DNA from 2 places in the Paenibacillus wynnii genome. Region 1 is predicted to be linked to the other one. Evidence: riboswitches for the same ligand, from Rfam matches in the RefSeq annotation. Region 1 holds a riboswitch; the other holds the start of a gene.

Region 1 (7,898 bases):
ACCATCGCCAACAACAGAAACTGAATCACCATCACCATCGCCATCGCCAACAACAGAAACTGAATCACCATCACCATCACCATCGCCAACAACAGAAACTGAATCGCCATCACCATCACCATCACCAACAACAGAAACTGAATCACCATCACCATCACCATCACCATCGCCAACAACAGAAACTGAATCACCATCACCATCACCATCGCCAACAACAGAAACTGAATCACCATCACCATCACCATCGCCAACAACAGAAACTGAATCACCATCACAATCACCATCGCCAACAACAGAAACTGAATCACCATCACCATCGCCATCGCCATCGCCAACAACAGAAACTGAATCACCATCACAATCACCATCGCCATCGCCGATTATCATCGTAGATGATCAGATTCCTTTAGGTCCTGGAACAGTCGAAGTCATTGTAGATCCGGTTCCACAGGGTCCTGGAACAGTCGAAGTCATTGTAGATCCGGTTCCACAGGGTCCTGGAACAGTCGAAGTCATTGTAGATCCGGTTCCACAGGGTCCTGGAACAGTCGAAGTCATTGAAGACCCGGTTCCACAGGGTCCTGGAACAGTCGAAGTCATTGAAGACCCAATTCCTCTTGGCCCTGGCACCGAAGAAGGTACGGATACTCCTGATCAAGTGAAAGTTGAAGAACAAGTAATAGATGAAGAACAGGTGGTATTGGAAGATCCAACACCTCTGGGCAGCTTACCGCAAACGGGTGAATCTAGTCCAATCAATACCTATATGATGGGATTTGCACTGATTGCAGTAGGATTTCTATTGAGCTTAAAGTGGAAGACGAATAATAGAAGAAAATAATTGTCCAGGTATTGGAGAAGTATAGAGTAAAGATCTCTGTACTTCTTTTTTTTCATGTCCTAGTTAAGGGAAATAACCAATATGTTAAAAAAGGAGATTTACTATGACCAAAGATATTTGGATCAACCTTCCAGTGAAAGATGTCAACAAATCAAGAGAGTTTTTCTCCGCTTTGGGTTTCCCGCTCAATTCACGCCATGCAAATAACGATGAAATGGCTAGCTTGGTTGTTGGGGAAAAGAATGTAATTGTCATGCTATTTCCGGAAGCTACATTTGAAAAATATACAAGTATCAAAATTGCAGATACCCAGCTAGGATCAGAGGTCTTGTTCTCCATTGGTGCAGATTGCAAAGAAGAAGTAGATGAGCTGGTCAGCAAAGTGGAGCAGGCAGGGGGGACGATCTACAGCAAACCCTCAGATCAAGGCTGGATGTGCGGAGCGGGTTTCGCAGATTTGGATGGTCATCGTTGGAATGTGTTGTATATGGATCTTAGCAAGATGCCTACGCAATAAACAACTCGAAGGGTTACCTTTTACAAAGGGAGGCGGTAATTTCACTGCTTTCCTTTTTGCTTTGATTATTTAACCGAAATTGTGGAATTGGATTGACAAACAAAAAGAAGGAATTTATCATAAAAGTGTTAATTGTTTTAAGTAAGTGTGAAACGATTTATATATATGCAAAAGAAATGGAGGAGATACAACGAACGGGTTGATAGCGCTTACTTTTAAGAATACTGGCGGAAAAGGGGATCTATATGAGAAGTTTTGCGAGTAAAAGCTTACTACTGATATTAATTTTATCTTTGCTGGGCTGCACGGAGGAATCCGAAGGAAAGAAGTCAACACTAAATAGCAATGCCTCAGTAGCTGCAGGGCAATCTGACTTTAGGAATCCAATAGTGGAGCAGCGCGCTGATCCTTGGGTATATTTGCATTCAGACGGCTATTATTATTTCACAGGTTCTGTTCCTGAATATGACCGTATTGAACTGCGCCGAGCGAAGACCCTGAATGAGTTGGAACAAGCTGAAACAGCAGATGTATGGACCAAACAGGAGAGCGGCCCGGGAAGTAAGCATATTTGGGCACCGGAAATTCACTTTTATAAGGGGAAGTGGTATATCTATTTCGCAGCAGCCAGAGAAGATGCCCCCTTTGATCATCGAATTTATGTCTTGGAGAATGATGCTGCTAACCCGCTTGAAGGAACATGGATCGAAAAGGGTCAGTTAAAAACGAACTGGGAATCTTTTTCTCTAGATGCCACCACTTTTGAATTTAATGACATTTTGTATCTGGTTTGGGCACAAAAAGCATTTGATATTGAAGGCAACTCGAATTTATATATAGCGGAACTTGAGAACCCATGGACTCTAAAAGGCCAGCAGACTCTACTATCCAAGCCAGATCAACCGTGGGAGAGAATTGGCTTCAAAGTAAATGAAGGGGCAGCGGTAATCAAGCATAAGGACAAGGTATTTATAACCTATTCGGGCAGTGCTACAGATGATAACTATGCAATGGGGTTATTGACAGCATCTGATTCGAGTAACCTGCTTAATCCAAAATCTTGGACAAAATCAGAGGCACCTATCTTCTTCAGTAATCCTGAAACCGGCAGATACGGCCCCGGACACAATAGTTTTACTACAACGCCTGACGGTAAAAAGGATATTTTGATCTACCACGCACGTCCCTACAAAGATATCCAAGGGGATCCGCTGTTTGATGCGAACCGCCATGCCTGGGCACAATTCTTCACCTGGGATGATAACGGAATACCGAATTTAGGACGACCAGGAGTTGAGAAATAATACTAAAACATTAGATTGATAAAAGAGTACATTAATAATAGAATGAATTTACGAAGAGTCAAAACGATAAAGGCAAACTTGCCGAAAGGTGAGGACGCAAAACCGCGGGTCTAAGGCTTCTGTTAATCAGAAGCTACGATAGCCGGGTTGTCGCATAGGACGGATTTATTGTGATTAATCCAGCTTCCTAACCGGGCTGGATTTTTTGATATTCTCCAACATGCTAACGCTACAAAGTCATAAATTCATTTGAGGTGGAGATTATATGCGGCAGATTCGTTTTTGTATGTTTTCGGTGATCTTTATGCTTTCCGTTTATGGTTGTCTCTATATTTATCAGGATGATTTTTTTATGCGGATATTGAGCATTAATCTCTTTTCCATTGCTGGAGCGGGGATCTGCTGCGCTATACTGGTTAAGACTTTTTTAAGTTTTTCCGGCAAAGATAGACACTTCTGGTTGCTTCTATTATTAGGAACGGTATGCTTCATTATTGCTCAAAGTATTTGGCTCTATTACCAGATGAGATATAATCGGGCTGCCCCTTATCCCAGCTGGGCGGACTTCTTTTGGCTGCTGCAATATGGACTTTTTCTGGTTGCTCTCATCTATAAAAGAACCGCCAACCGAGAAAAGCCCGGGATACATTCTTTTTTTAATATCATTATATTTATGGCCATAGCAACAACCTTCAGCCTGCAATTTCTTCTTAATCCTATTTTGAAATCCGGGAATAACTCCGTACTTGCGCTGATTACCACGATAGCCTATCCAACATTTGATTTAGGGTTTCTCTTTGCAACGGTTAGTTTGTATTATAAATCGCATTACAACGAGCATAAAAGGGTTATCTTTTTAATCCTAACCGGCTTTGTTATACAAATTGTAGCGGATTCGCTTCACATCTATTATCTAATGATTGGTACATATGAGCAGGCCAGCTACATAGACCCTCTATGGATTGTTCCACTGCTGCTTATAGGAATTGCCGGCAACCGAGCTCAGCACTATTCCGCCCAAACTTGTACTAAACCTGAAGTGATTTCAACGGAAGACAAGGAGTTGGATTTACTACCTTACATAGGTGTCGTTGTTCTCTTATTTGTGATGTTATTTGTACGGGATGAAAGTGTGAATGCGCTTAAAATCGGATTATTTGTAGTTACGCTGTTAATTATCATGCGCCAAGTTTTTATTATTGTGGCTAATCGAAATCTGCTGAGAGAATTAAAAACTAAGAATGAAGAACTGGGAAAAAGCGAGGAAAGATATCGTCAAGTCGTTGAAATTTCGCCGAATGCTATTAGTGTGGAGGTTAATGGCGAGATTGTCTATCTGAATAAAGCTGGATTTGAAATGCTGGGTGCTACCTCTCTTGGAGAGATTATCGGCAAATCGGTGTTAGAGATTGTCCCCCAAGAATACTATGCGACCATGAAATCACGTCATAAGCAAGTGAGTACGGAGAAAAAAGCCGCCAAACCGTTTGTGTTTCCTATCCTGCGGCTCGACGGGAAAACTATATATGTAGAATCCTCTTTAACTGAAATCCATTACAATGGAGAGCTGGCATTTTTACTCGTGGCGCAAGATATTACCCAACGTAAAAAAATTGAAGAGAGAATCAAATATCTGGCCTATTATGATGAATTAACCGGGTTGCCTAACCGTGCAAAATTTCATGAACAGCTGATCAAACAAATCAAGCTCGCCGAGCGCAAGAACAATCTGTTGGCCGTTCTGTTTTTGGACTTGGACCGGTTTAAACTGATTAATGATACCATGGGACACGGCTTTGGCGATTTGTTTCTAAAAAAGGTAGCAGAAAGATTAGCCGGGAATTTAGCATTAAAAGGGATGGTCTACCGCCTGGGGGGCGATGAATTTTGTCTAATTATCACTCAGACTTCTCCGGAAAAGGTAAGCACACTTGCTCAGTTAATCATTGATGAATTATCTGTCCCGTTTATTATCAAAAAAGGGGAGTATTTCACATCACCTAGCATTGGAATCAGCTTATATCCTACGGATGGATGTCAGCCTGATGAATTAATCAGACTTGCGGATATCGCTATGTACAAATCAAAGAAACACGGGGGAAACACCTATCAATATTATTCTTCACTGTTGGATGGTGAGAATTACAATAAATTGAAATTAGATAAAGAGCTCCGTAAAGCTATAGAAAATCATGAGTTCGTCATTTATTATCAACCGAAGGTGAACCTGACAACGGGAAAAATTATAGGGTGGGAAGCATTGCTTCGTTGGTTGCATCCGGAGAGAGGACTGGTTCCGCCACTGGAGTTCATACCCATCGCCGAGGAGACTGGATTAATTATACCGATTGGACACTGGGTATTACAGGAAGCCTGTCAGCAAATGAAAAAATGGCAAGAGGCTGGGATGTCAGAACTAAGTATCGCTGTGAATATATCGCCTCGGCAGTTCAGAGATAAGAATCTAATTCAGAATGTATCGGAAATTCTTAGGGAAACCGGACTTGCTGCACAGTATCTTGAAATTGAAGTGACCGAAACAGTTATGCAAAATATTCAGGAAACTTCTATGCTGCTTCAGGAATTAAAGATGCTGGGTGTCCAAATATCCATCGATGATTTCGGGACGGGATATTCTTCACTAAGTTACCTAAAATATCTGCCGATTGATTATCTAAAAATAGACAAGAGCTTCGTAAATGATATTACAACCTGCTCTAAGGATGAAGCTATAGTACAGACTATTGTAGACATGGGACATCATATGAAGATTAATGTAGTTGCCGAAGGGATTGAAAATGAACAGCAATTACACTCTTTAGTGAAACTTAAATGTAATGTGGGTCAAGGATATTTCTTCAGTAAACCTCTGCCAGCGAATCAAGCGGAGCAGCTTAGTAATCAAGTTTATATAAAAAGTACTTAGTGGCCTTAATCGTGAACTTGAATAACTTCCGGTCCATAGTCCAATACTTATCTCGAATATTCAATTAAAGGAGAACCATAAGAGATGAATTTTCGTGAGATATTGGACGAAGTATGGAAGTCGTTTGTTTTAATAATAGCAGGTATGTTATTGCTTAGACTCGCAGGAAGAAAATCTATCTCTCAAATGACCGTTCCAACTACAGTCATTATGGTATCTATTGGGACGGTAATCGTTCAACCTATTGCAAATAAAAGTATTTGGATGGCTATTATTGCAGCCACAACGTTCATATTCATATTAGTCTTAGTTGAGTTTCTGCAAATTAAATCGAATAGTATTGAAAAGTTTATTCGTGGTAGTTCTGTAATTGTCATTAAAAATGGTGAATTGCAGGTTGGAGAATTGAAAAAACATCGCCTGACCGTAGATCAGCTAGAAATGAAGCTGCGCCAAAATGGGTTGACTCATATAAAGGACTTAAAGACAGTAACCATTGAAACAAATGGACATATTGGTTATGAATTGTCGGATCATGCCAAACCAATCACATTCCAACAAATGACATTACTTCTTGATTCATATTTTCGGACAAGTTCACGGACTAATAGCTCCCCAGAAATAGACATTTCAACTAACAAGGAAAACCTATCGCTATTTGATGAAATACATGAAGAGCAGAAGCACTTTGTGGAAGAAGAACTTCAATAACAGACTGAAAAAAGACAGGAGCTTCCTCTATGGGGAGGCTCCTGTCCTTGTTTATAGGGTGAATCTACACTAAGCTATAGCGCATTAAATAAATAAGTTTTGTATTTTTCTTTAACTTATGAGAGAATAAAGTTTTGAAATAACGGAATTTAATATTGGAGGTAGGTTTGGTGGCGAAGCGGTATCCTTTTGAGTATGATCCTACCAGATCTTTTATAGAGCAAGTAGGCGAATGGGTTGGGGATGTTTTTTATGAAATCCTTCCTGAGGCAGGTTTTGAAGTCCGTGATGAACAAATATATATGGCCTATCAGCTGGAACGGGCTTTTGCAGATAAGACAACTATTTTTGCCGAGGCCGGAGTAGGAACGGGAAAGACTCTGGTTTATTTACTGTACAGCATCTGTTATGCACGTTATACCGGAAAGCCGGTAATTATCGCCTGCGCAGACGAGTCTTTAATTGAGCAACTAGTGAAGCCGGAGGGTGATATTGCGAAGCTTGCAACGCACCTGAATATGGTTATTGACGCCAGACTGGCTAAATCTCCGGATAAATATTTATGCTTGAAGAAGCTGGATCAGGCTCGGAATCGTGATGATGAGAGTTTGCCGCTTGAGGAACTGTATGATACATTACCTGATTTTGTCCATTCGTATAAGCCGATGCAGCATTTCCATGCATATGGGGACCGTAAGAATTATTCAGATCTAAATGATGAACAATGGAACCAGATCAATTGGGATACCTTTCAGGACTGTTTAACCTGCGATATGCGCCAAAGATGTGGACAGACGTTATCTCGCGATCATTACCGGAAATCCGGGGATTTGATTATCTGTTCTCATGATTACTATATGGAGCATGTGTGGACCTATGAAGCCCGGAAACGGGAGGGGCAGATCCCTCTGCTTCCAGAGCACAGTGCGGTTGTATTTGATGAGGGACATTTACTCGAATCGGCGGCAATGAAGGCTTTAGGCTACAAAATGAAGCATGTGGTATTTGAAGAACTGCTGATACGTCTTTTGAAGAATGAAATTCGTGAATCGCTCGCTGTTCTTATTGATGAAGCCATTCTACAAAGTGAAATTATGTTTGATCGGATTCGTCGCCAGAGCCGTCGTATTCCGGGATCAGATCGTATGAGCATTGAACTGAATGCACTGTTGATTCGTGAAGTGCATCGGATGCGTAGTATTATTGCGCAAATTGAAGAAGAACTGGTCTTTGAGAGTGAGCTCTATACACTTGATGAGTATCAACTGCGAATTGTGGAAGAACGTCTGGAAATGATGGAGATTGCGTTGAAATTGTTCGAAGATTCAGGTGCATTGATATGCTGGGCGTCAGAAGATAGTGACGGTATGACCCTATCTGTTATGCCCCGTAATGTTAAGCAAGTGCTTGAGGAAGGCTTGTTCAGTCAGAAGATGCCAATTATATTCTCTTCTGCCACATTATCAGTCGATAAATCGTTTCATTATTTGCAGGATAGTCTTGGAGTAAAGGATTATCTCTCCTTCTCGGTAGATTCACCGTATGATTATGAGAATCAAATGAAGGTGTATCTGCCAGAGCAGCTTACTGGGGACTTTT
Region 2 (7,898 bases), 740 kb from region 1:
TCTGCCAACATTCCAAAAGAAATGAATGCCGAGCATGCTCAGCGCAAGCTGATCAAAATCATCATTGGAGTTATCATGCATGTGGTTGAAGAGATGGATGTTGGAATATCGTCTGAGGAACGTGCCCAAAGACTTGATGAAGCCATCAGACTTGGTTATTCGTACGGTCTAACCTATCCGTTCATTGACGATCTTCTGGATTCAGGGGTCTTAACTGACGGGGAGAAAGAACTATATTCCAGTATGATACGTACCGCGCTTCTCACTGGAGTTGTACCCGAGCTCAGTGGCTGGGCCGGAAGCAATAACATGGAAATAATACAATACGTACATTCAGAACTCCGGGATGCTTTTGAATACATTAAAGAACATCAGCGGCTGGAAACACAGGAAACGTTCTTCGAGCAGTCCTATGTTTTTTTTCATTCCCAAGATATTGACCGTGTGAAAGATTTATCTAACAAGAACTATACCAATGAGGAGCTTTATGTACCCATCATTTTGAAATCTTCTTCTTCCCGATTGATTGTCCGTTCCGTTATAAGTGCACCTATAGATGAGGGTTTTGATCATCGTACCTTTTTGTATGGGATATACAATCAGCTGGCAGACGACTTTGCCGATATGTTTGACGATATGAATGACGGAGCTGTAACACCCTATACTTATTATTTGAAATATCGTGATCTGCGTTCAGATCTTATTAACCCATTTGAACTATACTGGACAGTAATCTCCCACCTAATCCATAACGTGTATCACTCTAATGCCAAGACGCGTGAGGTGATTCTAGATCGTGCAATCAACGGTCTCAAACGCTGTAGAGCACGTTTAGGCACTGAAATGTATAACGAAATTATGGGGATCTTTGCTGCCGGTAACCCAGAATTCAATCGACTTGTCCAATATATGGTTAGAAAAGCGGATGATGTGGATTTCTTCGACAAACTGCTTCGGGATCAAATGGTTACCATACTTAAAAACAACCAGAAGGAAAAGGAAGATTTTCAAGATACGATCAAAAATGTCCGACAACAGATCAACAACCAGTTGCAGATTACGAAAGCTAACGGGATTTCACCGATGAAAGAAACGCTTATTGATGCTGCTAATTACAGCCTCGAAGGGGATGGGAAGCGTATACGGCCATTATTGGCTTGGGTTATGGGCGTGAATGAATATGGATTACAGCCATCGACAATGGTACCCCTTCTGAGATCATTGGAATATTTGCATACGGCATCGCTAATCTTCGATGATCTGCCATCTCAAGATAATGCTTCTTCACGAAGAGGACGTCCAACTCTGCATCAGATGCACAATAGTGCTACGGCGGAGTTAACCGGTCTATTTTTAATTCAAAAGGGGATTGAAGAACAGACGTCACTTCACTCGTTTGATGCTTCAACCGTGCTTGCCTTAATGCAATACTCGGCTCAAAAGGCAGAAGATACCTGCATGGGACAGGCGATGGATTTGGATTCCAAAGGAAAAGCATTAACCATTGAGCAATTGAATATGATCTGCTTTCTCAAAACCGGAACTGCCTTTGAGGCTTCACTGGTAATGCCTGCCATTCTAGCTCAGGTTAAGGCGCCCGAAATCGAAGCTCTGAAGAAATTCGCCTACCATGCGGGCATTGCTTTTCAGATTAAGGATGATTTGCTTGATTTGGAAGGAGATCTACTCTTACTTGGGAAGCCCACCCACAAGGATGTCGAGAACAATAGCTCGACTTTTGTAACTATACTTGGTCAGGAAGGTGCCAGGAAAGAGATGTGGGAGCATTATTGCCTTGCCAGTGAAACGTTAGATAAGATGTCCTGTAAAACTGCCTTTCTGAAGCATTTATTAAATTATATGGTTAGTCGTGATCGTTAAATTTCCGCACCCAAAACGGCTTCCTCTTAATGACGGAGCCGTTTTTTTATATAACATCTCTCAATCCCTGTTATTGAACGATGCTGCCTTTGATTTTCAAATCACTGAATTCGGTAACAGAATCAGCTTTTGTCCATAAACCTATCCATCCATCAGCATACAATTTATCCGTAAAGTTGATCAATAAGTCTCCGTCTAGGTAGGCTTCAATTTGCGAACCAATCATGATTAACCTGATGGTATGCCATTCCCCTAATTTAGGGGGTTCCACGTTTACACTTACAAGTTCCTTTCGACTACCTTGAACAACCGCATACAAACGAAAGTTACCTTCAAGGCTATTTCCTCGAACTAGATAATAGTTTTTCGAATTCTGCGCACGAATAATAAGTCCTCCACTTGCATCTTCACTCCCTGAAAGAGGCTTGAATCGAACCGTTACGTCTAGATCCGAGAACCGGTTCTTTTTATACAACGCTACTGGATATTGCTCTGTCGTTTCAGTCTGGGCCAATACCCATTGCTGCTCCTGCGATTGTCTTCTTTCCCATTTCCCTAAAGCAAACTCCCAACCTTCACTTGCTTCATCAAAAGTTAGATCCATAGTTGTTTCGTTCGTTTCAGGTAACGTAATGGTGCTGTTATTGGCCTGACCTTGCTGAGTCTTACAACCCGCGGTCGCAAAGCATAGCAATAAAATCCCAACAATAATATAACTTCTCTTCATTATTTGAAATCCCCCAAATTCTAATTATTTCTCTTCTATAGAAGTAGCGAATTCAATATTACTTACTCTCATAGCATTAAACAAGACATTAATCAAATTATAGTAATTGAATTTTTTTTGTAAGACAGGCGGGGAGGGTTTTGTCAATTCATAAATAAGGGCAATTTTATTAATCAACATTTGAAATAAAATGCGGATGGTGGCAAAATATAAACAATCATTGAAGAGTTTATCCATACGTTTTGGAGTTTGAGAGATTAACAGAGGAGGGGCAATCAAATTATGAAAATGATAGACGTCATTATAAGCCGTAGAAATACTAAGCAATTTAAGCCGACACCTATTCCTGAAGAAAAGTTGATTTCTTGGTTGGATACTGCAAGTTATGCTCCTAATCACCGGATGAATGAACCGTGGGAGCTCCTTATTATCGGACCGGATACTAGAGCGAAATTAAAACACAAAACGGACTTTGGCGGTGCTCCTATCGTTCTTGTAATACTATCCAAACCCGCCCCCACATCGTTCGAACGTGATGAGAATGTCATGGCTGCCTCTTGTTTCGCACAAAATTTCTTATTAGCGGCTCATGAAGAGGGTATTGGGGGATATTGGTCTTCATTGGGTGCTTTGCCCCATAATCGTGATATTCTCGGGGTACCGAAAAATCATGATGTTATAGGTGTATTTGGAATGGGGTATCCTGATGAAGTTCCAACGGCCAGGGCGAGAACATCGATTATGTCCAAAATCACGTATTTATCCTAAACCACATATAATGAGCAAATGAGATGAATTGAAGTTGCTCCAACTAACGAAGCGGGAACAAGTATTGTGCTCCACAATAAGGAGCTGATTGCTAAAATGCAACCTGAACTAAATCTGAATACACCCTCGTTATTGTTTTTCTCAGATGACCTCGACCGTTTATATAAAGACTTTTCGGACAAAAACATTACTGTCGGGGAACTTGTAAATATTCCTTCAGGTAGAGTATTTAACTTTACCGATAATGAAGGAAATTACTTTGCGGTCATGGGAAAAAATTAACGTAAGTAATGAAATGAACGCCGTTGATGACAACGGCGTTTTTGCGTTTAACTATTATTAGCAAATTCAATCCAACAGGTAGCCATTTTTACATACCAATATACTATATTCATGTAAAAGGATGTAATTTATTTTAAATAATATATTGACATACAAACAATATGACAATTAAGATATAGATGTAATCGCTTGTAAATATTTATAAAGGAGTGATGCAAACGGTCAAATTATTGCAAACACCTAAAAACCTCCAATTATTATGTAAGCGTTTGCACTGTCTGTCCGCAGCAATGTCGTCTTTAACGGAACGGGAAGTTGGAATTCTTATAACACGGTAACGATTCCTAATGTCACATTGAATAGCGGAAGTAACTGAGATATTTGAAAGGGGAATGAGAATGATTACTTGGAAAAAGCCTTTAGCGTTCGCTTTTACTTGCCTGCTTAGCTTGTCACTGTTAACCCCCAGCCTGAATCAGAAGACCGAAGCATTTACGTCATCTAATGCGGATACCGCTATGTCTTCTTTTGTAAATGTATTCTATGATGCTCCTGCCAAATACTTTTATGTTAATAGTGATCATCAGATTCACTCTGAACATGCCCACGGTCCTAACGGAGGTTTGTATACCGATTTTTGGTGGGAAGCGCAGCTCTGGGAAACGGTAATGGACGCCTATGAGCGTACCGGCAGTGCAACTTATCTAACCATGATACATGATATCTATACTGGGTTTAATGCAAAATACCCTGATATGACGGCTAACACTTTCAATGATGATCTGGGTTGGTGGGCCTTAGCTTGCCTGAGGGCCTACGAGCTGACCGGAACTGTGGAGTATTTAAACCGTGGTTCTTATCTATTCAACCAGATCTACGCCGAGTGGGATACAAGCTTTTATGGCGGAGGGATTTGGTGGAGAAAAGACTCGCACAATCCGAACATCTCAAGCAACGCTCAAAAGAATATGGCTACAAATGCCCCTATGGTCATGGCAGCCATCAAACTGCGTAACGCCTATAATGATACATCTTACCTGACCAAAGCAACGCAAATCTACAATTGGACGAAATCAACTCTGGTGACTAGCAGCAAGATCAACGACCATATCGAAGGTGCTGGCATGGGGATTATAAAAGATTGGGATTTCACCTACAATTACGGAACTTTTCTCGGAGCAGCAGTCTCACTCTACCAATCGACAGGTAACGCCTCTTATCTCACGGATGCCAATAATGCCGCGCAGTATGTCATCAACAAAATGGTGTCCGCCCAGACTCTAATGTATGAAGGCGTAAATGATGCGGGCGGCTTCAAGATGATTTTTGCACGGAACTTGAACCGTTTGCGAGTGCAGGGTGGTCAGTCTCAGTATTTGAACTTTCTTCAGCAAAATGCAACACAAGCTTGGAACCACCGCCGTACCTCGGATAATATCATCGGTAGTGATTGGCTTCGTCCAACGGGCTCTACCTATGTGCAAAGTTTAACTGCCGCAGCAGGCGCTTCTATTCTTCAACTCGTACCAGCGGATGGGTATACAGGTTATATTGCTGGTAACGGAGCGTATGAAGCCGAAAATGCGCAAAAAACGTTGGTCAGCGGCAGTGGCCTGATCAATGAAAGCACGAATCCGGGCTTTAGTGGTAGGGGATACATTGGAGGATGGAACACCAACGGGACCTCTATTGATTTCTATGTCAATCAGAATTCAGCTGGCTCAAAAACCGTCACGTTCCGGTATGCTGCGGCCGCTGGCAATGCTTCACGTTATGTAAAAGTAAATGGCGTGTTCATCGCTAACAACTTGGTCTTCAATTCCACTTCGAGTTGGGGAAATTATGGTACTGTAACAGTCACCATACCTCTAAATGCAGGTTCTAATACCATCCAATTAGGGTACGACAGTTCCAAGGGGAATTCGAATTATCTGAATGTTGATTTGCTCAGCGGTTTGTAAGTCTAGTTCTACCCAATCCTAAGAGCATTTGTGAAAAAGCAGGGCGTGTAATAATGCGTTCTGCTTTTTTTGTAGGCAGGAGAGTCCTATGATTTACTCGAATACACTAAGATGGATTTTTCCCCAGCTTACGGCATATGAGTTTTTGCTTTTTTACGAAATCCCCAAAAAAGACGTTATTCCGAAAGATCTACATATAACATCGAAGGGTGAACTAATGGCAGATAAACTAGTGATTCGAAGAACAAAGTTCTCTTGTTTGTTGCCTTTATTTTAGTTTCATTAGTGTTCATATCACGAAAACAGAGCACTGGATTCTAAGTGAGAATGATCCTATAAGTGAAGATGTGGTGCTGATGGTGAAGTCATAAATTTGATGAAGCAAATTGCATGATATTAAATGCTCGTGTACAAGGTGATGATGGAGAGTTTTATTAGAAATTTATGACAGTAAAGTAGGTCTTGAGAATCGGAAGAAGATCGTTTACAGGAAATTGCAACCATGTTAAAGTAAAAAAGGGACAAACGTCCTGCAATTTAATACTAAAAAAAATGAATATCCGCGTTAAAGGTAAAATCATCGAAAGATGATGACACAAAGCCATGGGTCTAAAGCCAACTAATAGAAGGCTATGATTGCCAGGCCGCCAAAGGGGTAGCTTAAAGATAGCTCCGATGGACTTAAGTCTGTCCGGAGCTTTTTTATGGTTTCAGCCTTTCTACGGCGTTACGTGATCGCGAGATACGAGAGGGGAAATGATTTTGAAGAGGAATTGGAAAGCGGTTTGCACAGGAATAATTGCGGGGGCAATGTTGTTGACCGGAAATACAGGCTGGATGTCCCAATCGGAGGTTGCGTCTGCAGCTTCCGCCAAACCACTCACCGTAGATCAAGTGATTGGCAAGCTAACGGCATCATCTAAGACTTTAAAGAGCTATCACCTGAATTCGAATAAAAAACTGGATATACAAACAAGTGGGATGAGTTTTTCTGTTTCTAACACGCTCGACATAGACATTAACCGTCTGCCAAAATTCTCCGCAACGGGTACTAATGAACTCAAGTATTTTGGAACAGAATCATCTTTCGATCTATATGCCAACGATAAAGAATTTTATCAGTTGTTAGACGGAAGCATGTTAATTGAGCAAAACGAAGACGAGACTACCGTTTCTGAAGATGATGTAACGGGTGAAAGTGGTGAAGAGCCGATTGATCCCGATGCACAGTATTGGGTGCTGGCAGACAAGCTGGATTGGGATGCCCTATACACTAAAGGTCAATTTGATCCCGCATCTATGCTTGATTCAGTCAAAAATTATAAAAAATCTATGAAAGTGTCCGATGTCGGATCACAGACGGTTCTCCAATTTACGATAACCGAACCTAAGGCAGCAAAGATGTTAATCGAACTCTATGACCAAGACATTGTTATGGACTCTGGGACGATTCAACCCAAAAGTGTAACGTGGAAACTATACGCCAATAAGAAAACTTGGCAGACGGAAAAGCTAACAGTGAATTTGAGTTATTCGCTAGTTGTAGACGGTGAAAAAGATACACACAATACAAAAATAGAAGCCAAGTATTCCAATCACAACAAAGTGGCAGTAGTTGTAAAACCCGCCGAGTTAGAATAGGAAGAGTCCTAATACATTTGATAAGCTAAAAGGGGCTGTCCCATAAGCCATGAAATGGCTGCTTGGGACCGCCCCGCTGTTTTTGAGTCGGATTGACTTGTGTACGTGGTGTGGACGCTCCGCGAACGGACCGTTGCTCCAATCGCTGTGCTCTCCAGATTTTATTTATTTCCCTTAGCGGTAAAAATCCGGAGACCAAGGCGACCGCTACCGCTTTTCCGCAATCAGTCCGTCCTCTCCGCTGCTTTGAGCAGAAAAAGTTTCTACAATCTTCTTTAAAATCACAAAAAGAAATCGCCCTTTTGGTAAAATGGAGGTACCACCCAACCATTCAAAAGGAGCGATTTCTTTGTACATTCAATATACCATGGACCAACTTTGCTTGCCAATGGATCTGGAAGAAGACATCCCGGAAAATCACCTCGTTCGTGTCGTGAACGCAGCCGTCAATCGGCTGGACGACACCATCTTTGACGCTGCCTATCCTGGCGGCGGCCGCGACAGCTACCACCCTAAAATGCTCACCAAAGATATTATCTACGCGTACACCCAGCAAATCTATTCGTCTCGCCAAATTGCCAAAGCGGTACGGGAGAATATTCCCTTTATGTGGCTGGCCGGACGGCAGCGACCCGACT

Evidence for each region. Region 1 has a riboswitch for cyclic di-GMP ahead of PWYN_RS28195 (EAL domain-containing protein). Riboswitches for the same ligand answer to the same signal wherever they lie in the genome.
Region 2: another riboswitch for cyclic di-GMP. It lies ahead of PWYN_RS19790 (DUF6612 family protein); the one in region 1 lies ahead of PWYN_RS28195 (EAL domain-containing protein).

Annotation. Positions count from the first base shown of each region.
Region 1 covers NZ_JQCR01000003.1:204,590-212,487, forward strand. Annotated here, with positions in the region: gene PWYN_RS29270 (LPXTG cell wall anchor domain-containing protein) at 1-841, shown strand, start outside; gene PWYN_RS16150 (VOC family protein) at 945-1,358, shown strand; gene PWYN_RS16155 (glycoside hydrolase family 43 protein) at 1,604-2,662, shown strand; cyclic di-GMP riboswitch class I at 2,724-2,817, shown strand; gene PWYN_RS28195 (EAL domain-containing protein) at 3,015-5,588, shown strand; gene PWYN_RS16165 (DUF421 domain-containing protein) at 5,673-6,299, shown strand; gene PWYN_RS16170 (ATP-dependent DNA helicase) at 6,470-7,898, shown strand, end outside.
Region 2 covers NZ_JQCR01000003.1:942,950-950,847, forward strand. Annotated here, with positions in the region: gene PWYN_RS19755 (polyprenyl synthetase family protein) at 1-1,881, shown strand, start outside; gene PWYN_RS28280 (3-keto-alpha-glucoside-1,2-lyase-like domain-containing protein) at 1,952-2,608, opposite strand; gene PWYN_RS19770 (nitroreductase family protein) at 2,891-3,376, shown strand; partial or broken gene PWYN_RS19775 (VOC family protein) at 3,404-3,658, shown strand; gene PWYN_RS28285 (glycoside hydrolase family 76 protein) at 4,057-5,619, shown strand; cyclic di-GMP riboswitch class I at 6,180-6,271, shown strand; gene PWYN_RS19790 (DUF6612 family protein) at 6,382-7,260, shown strand; gene PWYN_RS19795 (IS1182 family transposase) at 7,610-7,898, shown strand, end outside.